Linked DNA regions of Rosistilla oblonga. The protein of the gene in region 1 binds, or shares a complex with, the protein of each later gene. Links are inferred from orthologs where the notes say so. Each region holds a gene or a part of one and is shown on either strand. Other genes may lie near its edges. The genes, in order: carA and carB.

Region 1 (3,202 bases):
ATACTTAGCAACCCTTCGTATTTTGATGGCGTCGAATCCGACTATCACTGTAAGGCTTTAGAAACCTCTGCACAGGAGCCCCGCAGGTCGTTCGGGACGCATAGGATTTCGTGCCAGAGCAAATCAGTGTTTCAAACCGAAGCGTCAGATTAAACGCCAATGCCGTTCAACGAAGCGTAGTGGACGAGGCTACAAGTCCTTCAGCATGCATCAGACCAAATCGCTGGGACTCGTAACCTCGTCCACTACCTCCCGCCGCTAATTATTGCGACGGTCGGAGGCTCCTTCATTGAACGGTACTGATTAAACGGGAACCCGACGCGTGAGCGGGGAATCTGCGCGGTGCCTCGCGCACACGCCGGATTACCCGTATTGCCTAATGCGCAAACATCGCTTCACCCTGCAATTTGAGCCTCAAAAAATTGCAGCTCTCCCAGCGTTTGATTACGATAAATCGGATCCCCGCTGGTTTATCCAACGATCCGATCGATGGCCGATAGGCACCCTCGGGGTGAACGAACTTCCGCTTTTCAACTTGATTCGAATCCGAAGTACTGGCGAATTTGCAATGATGTGGTTTTACGGTTGGTGTGCTTTTATCGCTTCGATCGTGCTTGCGGTTCCGATCGCAGCGATGCTGGAAAAACGTGCTGCTGCCAGTCCGGCGACGCCGGGCGACAAAGAATCCGATGGCGACCAGGACGAAGTGATCGAAGAAGCCGAGCCGGTCGAAGAGGGTGAGCTTGCGGAGGTCGAGGAGGCGGAAGTCGCCGAGGTGGTCGAAGAAGCCGAAGAGGTGATGGAGTTTGGCGAGCCGATGGAGGATTTTGAAGAACTTCGCTGATCGACAACCCGCTTCGCCACCTTGCCGCTGTGGGGAAAAGGTTATACGTTTCAATGAGAACGCAGCCGCACCAACCCCACCCCAATACAAGCTTTATGAATACGCGAGCCCCTGCGAAATTGGCACTGGAAGATGGCACCGTCTACACCGGCATTTCGGTCGGTGCCGATGGCGAAGTCGACGGCGAGGTCGTCTTCAACACCGCGATGACCGGATATCAGGAAATCCTGACCGATCCGAGCTATCGCGGACAGATCGTCACGATGACCAGCCCCGAGATCGGCAATTACGGGATCAACGACGACGATCGCGAGCATCTCGTGCCGCGGTTGTCGGGATTTGTGATCCGCGAATCGAGCCGTGTCTACAGCAATTACCGCGCTCAAGGCGGCCTGACCGAATATCTGCGGAAGCATGGCGTCGTCGCGATCGCCGAGATCGATACCCGCGCTTTGGTCCGCCGCATCCGCGACCTGGGTGCGATGAAGGGGATCCTTTCGACGACCGATCTGAACGACGAGAGCTTGGTCGCCAAAGCGAAGGCCTCGCCCGGTTTAGTCGGCCGCGATCTGACCTGCGAAGTAATGCCCAAGTCGGTCGAGACCTGGGACGTTCGATTGGATCAGTGGACCGATTCGCAAACGCCCGACTCCGGCGCCCACATCGTCTGCCTCGACTTTGGCATGAAGTGGAATATCCCGCGACACCTGCACTCTCGCGGCAACCGCGTCACGATCGTTCCCGGTTCGACAAGCGCCGATGAGATCTTGGCCTTGGAACCCGACGGGATCTTTTTGTCCAACGGCCCCGGCGACCCCGAGCCTTTGCAGCAGGCTCAAGAAACGATCCGTCAACTGATCGGCAAGAAACCGATCTTCGGGATCTGCTTGGGACACCAACTGCTGTCGCTAGCCTGTGGTGCCAAGGCGTTTAAGCTGAAATTTGGTCACCGCGGCGTCAACCAACCGGTCTTGGATCTAACGACCGGGAAGATCGAGATCACCACGCAGAACCACGGCTTTGCGATCGAGCAATCGTCGCTGCCCGACTGCTTGGAAGTCACGCACATGAACCTGAACGACGACACGGTCGCGGGCGTTCGGCATCGCCAGCACAATGCGTTTAGCGTTCAATACCATCCCGAAGCTTCTTCGGGGCCACACGACAGCCACTACCTATTCGATCGCTTCCAAGAAGCGATCTCGGCTCAACCGGCTGGCTCATAAACGAAGTAGCGTTTGCGAGGCCGCTGCTGTGGCGGCGGCGAATTCTGATATTGCTGCGTCGGTTCGACCGACGCCTCTGGCTCGATCGACTGCGAGCTTTCACCCAACTGTCGCGAACCGGCTTGATGAATCCGCATCCCGGTAGCCGCCGGGCGATTTTCGTTTGGCGAAGGGTTCCACGACAGCGAACCGCTTGTCGCTTCAGCCGGCGTTGCCAACGGCTTTCTGGCGATCGCTTCGACCTTTAATCCAGTCTGCGGCTGCACATATTTCAGCGGCAGATCGATGTTCCAATCTTGCGATCGATTGGCGATGTCCATCGGATCGGGCCCACGCGACGGGTTGCTATCGGGCAGCATCGGCGTCGGTTGCACCAAGCCTTCGGAAAACGGACGCCGCGATTTTGGCAGCGTCGGAAACGCAGCCAGTCCGTCTTGGGAATCGGCAGGCTTGGGGATCTCGTCGATCGCGTACGGCATCTCCGATAGGCTCAGCCCAGAGAGATCCGCTGCTTCGACGTCGATCTCCTCAAGCGGCGAGACCAACGAGGCGACTTGAGACCTCTCCAAAGCGGGAGGTTCAACCTCTTGGTGCGGCGACTTGCGAAATGGAAGCGCAGCGACGATGCCAAGTAAAAGCACACACAGTGAAGCCAAGATAGATCGCACAGAATTTCCAAGGATTAGAAGCAACGCCTGTTCGCGACAGACTCGGACTTGCCATTTCATCCTTGAAACGTTGGGGGCTTCCCGCGATTAATAGCGATCGAACGTCGGGCCTGCAGTTCTCCAGTGGCGGTTCAAAAAAGATCGCCAATCCTCCGCACGCCCCTCCGCTTATCCGGTTTAGGAAAACTGGACAACCATGCCGCCGCTGGGTGCGAGCCCATTTAGCGATCGTATTAATGATCACCCGGCGGGCTCGAGCGTCCGGTTTGGCAGTCGGCGGCGGTCGCCAACAGGCCCGATTCTGTTGGCTGCCACGGCGGTAGCGACACTGCCGGCGGAAGCTTCATTTTTAAAAACCAAATCACCGCGAAGAACCGCCGCAGATGGGTTGCATAAATTAGACAGATTCGCAAGAATTAGCCGACTGATGAAACGGCGATCATCCGATACAAAGTTTCAGCATT
Region 2 (4,104 bases), 2.5 Mb from region 1 along the record:
TGTTTTTGTTGGTCGTCCTGTTTTTCGGGAAATCCATTTTGGGAATTTACGGGCCCGACTTTGTCGCTTCGTATCCGGCGCTCTGTTGGGTCGCGGTCGGTTCCAGCATGACGACTCTGTTTTCGCTGGCACCTACGTTTTTGTTGTACGCCGGCCGGCGCCGCATGCTCACTTGGCTGCTTGGTTTGCACGCGGGGTTGCTGCTGGTCCTGACGGTGATCTTCTATTGGAAGTTTGGTGGAACCGGCGCCGCGGCGGCTTATGCGGTCTGCGTTACTTCGTATTCGTTGTCGAACCTCTATTTCGCCAATCGCGAGTTTCAAAAACTGAAATCCGACCTGCGGGAAACCGATCCCGTTGCGATCGATTAGCGCCGACGGCAGTCGATCGCCAGCTCGAGTCGGCATGGCGAGCGGCTTCCTGCCCGAATTCTGATCGCGGGATGCGTTCTGGCGATCGTTGAAATCCTAGCGATTGGGGGACCAACGCAAGCATGAAGCAAGGATTTGCAGCCTAGAAGCGCTCTCCGGGCCCTACCACTTTCCCGGTGGTTTGTTAACATTGCCGGGGTTTTGCGCCCGTCCTGATCTCTTCCACTCCATCAAAGGTTCCCTTCCTGTGCCACGTCGCGACGACATCAAGAAAATCTTGCTGATCGGTAGCGGACCGATCGTCATCGGCCAAGCTTGTGAATTCGATTATTCCGGCACGCAGGCTTGTAAAGCTCTGCGTGAGGAGGGGTACGAAGTCATCTTGGTCAACAGCAATCCGGCCACGATCATGACCGATCCGGGAACCGCTGATCGGACCTACATCGAACCGCTGACCTGGCAGATGGTCGAGAAGATCATCGCCAAAGAACGCCCCGATGCGCTTCTGCCAACTCTGGGCGGTCAGACCGGTTTGAACACCGCGATGGACTTGGAAGCCAACGGCGTGCTGGAGAAGTACGGCGTGGAGATGATCGGTGCTCGCGCCGATGTAATCGCCAAAGCGGAAGAACGCGAACAGTTTAAGCAGGCGATGGACAAGATCGGCCTGGATGTCTGCCGCGGCGAAACGGTCCGCAATCTGACCGACGCCCGCCGCGTGATGAACGATGTCGGGTTGCCCTGCGTCGTCCGACCCAGCTTTACGATGGGTGGCTCCGGTTCGGCGATCGCTTACAACCGCGACGACTTCGACGCGTTGGTGCAAAACGGCTTAGACCAAAGCCCAGTCACCGAAGTGCTGATCGAAGAGTCGATCATCGGTTGGAAAGAATACGAAATGGAAGTCGTCCGCGACATGGACGACAACTGTGTGATCATCTGTTCGATCGAGAACTTCGATCCGATGGGCGTCCACACCGGCGATTCGATCACCGTCGCCCCGGCGCAGACGCTGACCGACAAAGAGTACCAACGGATGCGTGACGCTTCGTTGGCGGTAATTCGCGAGATCGGTGTCGAGACCGGTGGCTCGAACATCCAATTTGCGATCGAACCGACCACCGGCCGGATGATCGTGATCGAGATGAATCCGCGGGTCAGCCGATCGTCGGCGCTGGCCAGTAAAGCGACTGGTTTCCCGATCGCCAAGATCGCGGCCAAGTTGGCTGTCGGTTACCGCTTGTGGGAACTGCCCAACGATATCACGCAAAAGACAAAAGCTTGTTTCGAACCGTCGATCGATTACGTCGTTACGAAGATCCCACGGTTTGCGTTTGAGAAGTTCCCCGAAGCCGATCCGACCTTGATGACGCAGATGAAGAGCGTCGGCGAGACGATGGCGATCGGGCGAACCTTTAAAGAGTCGTTCCAAAAAGCGCTTCGCGGCCTGGAAGTCGGCGCCTTCGGTTTCGGCGGCGGCAGCAAGGATATGTGGGGTGGCGAATCGCAGCCCGACCGCGATGAAGTGATCGCAAAACTTTCGACTCCCAACGCCGAACGAATCTTCTATCTGCGATACGCGCTGAAGATGGGGATGACGATCGAAGAGATCTTCGAACTGACGAAAATCGATCGCTGGTTCTTGGACCAATTGCAACAGATCGTCGAGCACGAGAACTTTTTGCTGCAGGCTGGATCGCTCGAATCGCTCAGCCCCGCCGACTTGAAATACACCAAACAGCTAGGTTTCTCCGATCGCCAGTTGGCGATCTTCTTCGACTCCAGCGAGCTGAAGGTTCGCGAATACCGCAAAGAACAAGGCGTCCGCGCGGTCTTCAAATCGGTCGACACCTGTGCCGCCGAATTCGAGGCCTTCACGCCGTACTACTACAGCACGTACGAAGACGAGAACGAAGCGCCGCCCAAGGGTGACAAGAAGCGGATCATGATTCTTGGTGGCGGTCCAAACCGGATCGGCCAGGGGATCGAGTTCGATTATTGCTGCTGCCATGCCAGTTTCGCCCTCCGCGACATGGGCTATGAATCGATCATGGTCAACAGTAATCCGGAGACGGTCAGTACCGATTACGACACCAGCGACATCCTGTTCTTCGAACCGCTGACGATCGAAGATGTGTTGAACATCTGCGACAACGTCCAACCCGACGGCGTAATCGTACAGTTCGGTGGCCAGACGCCGCTGAATCTCGCTCGCGGATTGGCCAACGCTGGCGTGCCGATCATCGGAACCAGCGTCGACACGATCGAAGCGGCCGAGGATCGCGAGCTGTTCCAACAACTGATCGATGAACTGGGGCTGCGTCAGCCGCCGAGCGGCATCGCGCGGACGATGGAAGAAGCCCGCGGCGAAGTCGACCGGATCGGCTTCCCCGCGTTGGTTCGACCCAGCTTTGTTTTGGGCGGCCGCGCTATGGAGATCTGTTACGACCACAAGCAGTTCGACCGCTACGTCGCCGAAGCGTTTGTTGTCGCCGAAGGGCAACCGGTTCTGATCGACCGGTTCCTGGAAGATGCGATTGAAGTCGACGTCGACGCGCTCTCCGATTCGAAGGACTGCGTGCTGATGGGAATCATGGAGCACATCGAAGAAGCGGGCGTCCACAGCGGCGACTCCGCATGTGCGATCCCGCCTCACAGCCTGCCCGAATCGATCCTCGACGAAATCCGCGTCGCCACGAAACAATTGGCGCTGCGATTGAAAGTCGTCGGACTGATGAACATCCAGTACGCCGTCAAAATGGAAGATGGCAAGCCGACGCTGTACATCATCGAAGTCAATCCGCGAGCCAGCCGGACCGTGCCGTTTGTCGCCAAAGCGACCGGCGTTCCCGTGGCGCGTTTGGCGACGCAGGTCATGTGCGGCAAGACGCTTGCCGAAGTCGGCGTGACCGGGGAAACGATCCCGTCGCACGTCTCGATCAAAGAGAGCGTCTTCCCGTTCCGCAAGTTTGCCGGTGTCGACATCGTGCTCGGGCCGGAGATGCGAAGTACGGGCGAGGTGATGGGAACCAGCAAGAGTTTCTCGCTGGCGTTTGCCAAAAGCCAGATCGCGGCGAGCACGGTCCTTCCAAGCGAAGGGAACATCTTCATCAGCCTGTCGTCGCGTCACAAGGACTTTGCGATCAAGCTTGGCTCGCGTCTCCGCGATCTCGGCTTCAGCATCCTGGCGACCTCGGGTACCGCAAAATTGCTCGAGGAATCGGGCGTGGCGGTCACTCCGATCAAGAAGCTTGCCGAAGGGCATCCGAACTTGATCGATTACCTGAAGAACGAAGAGGTCCAGTTGATTATCAACACGCCCAACGGCAAAGGGGCTCGCACCGACGAAGGTCGCATCCGAGCTTCGGGCGTTCAACACGGCGTCCCATGTATCACGACGATCGCCGCAGCCGAAGCCGCTGTCGGCGCGATGGAGGCGCTCAAAGAAGGCGCCCTGGACGTCGAGTGCCTGCAGGACCGGTTCGGACTGTAGAGTTCCGCACGGCGCATTGACGGCGCCGATGTGTTGAACGCTATCCGCCGAAATAGAAACAAAGGCCACCGCGATCGAAACACGATCGCGGTGGTCTTTTGCGTATCTGTGGCGCGATTCCAAATCGCCGCAGTCCTGGGACTTGCGTCGCTAGGCTATCGCATGTCGTCGCTTCGCGACTGGGGATGAATGTCGCGCTTGGAGGCGGAAGGCTTGGGGTGGGGCTTGGCTGTCCTGGGA

Evidence for each region.
Region 2: the proteins of carA (region 1) and carB are in contact, whole or in part, in a solved structure (PDB 1KEE), measured with the Escherichia coli proteins. The link is inferred for Rosistilla oblonga from one-to-one orthologs.

Annotation. Positions count from the first base shown.
Region 1 is NZ_CP036292.1:1,886,114-1,889,315, reverse strand. What follows is about bases 122-3,004. They hold carA (glutamine-hydrolyzing carbamoyl-phosphate synthase small subunit), read left to right. Parts: upstream 122-939; coding sequence 940-2,070; downstream 2,071-3,004. Other genes in these bases: CA51_RS06680 (hypothetical protein), read right to left, coding at 2,052-2,639; CA51_RS06690 (hypothetical protein), read left to right, coding at 569-844. Outside these bases: CA51_RS06695 (5-formyltetrahydrofolate cyclo-ligase), read right to left, coding at 1-2. UniProt on the Escherichia coli protein: Small subunit of the glutamine-dependent carbamoyl phosphate synthetase (CPSase).
Region 2 is NZ_CP036292.1:4,382,600-4,386,703, reverse strand. The notes cover bases 280-4,064. They hold carB (carbamoyl-phosphate synthase large subunit), read left to right. Parts: upstream 280-618; coding sequence 619-3,864; downstream 3,865-4,064. Other genes in these bases: CA51_RS15425 (MATE family efflux transporter), read left to right, coding at 280-371. In the rest of the region: more of CA51_RS15425, read left to right, coding at 1-279. UniProt on the Escherichia coli protein: Large subunit of the glutamine-dependent carbamoyl phosphate synthetase (CPSase).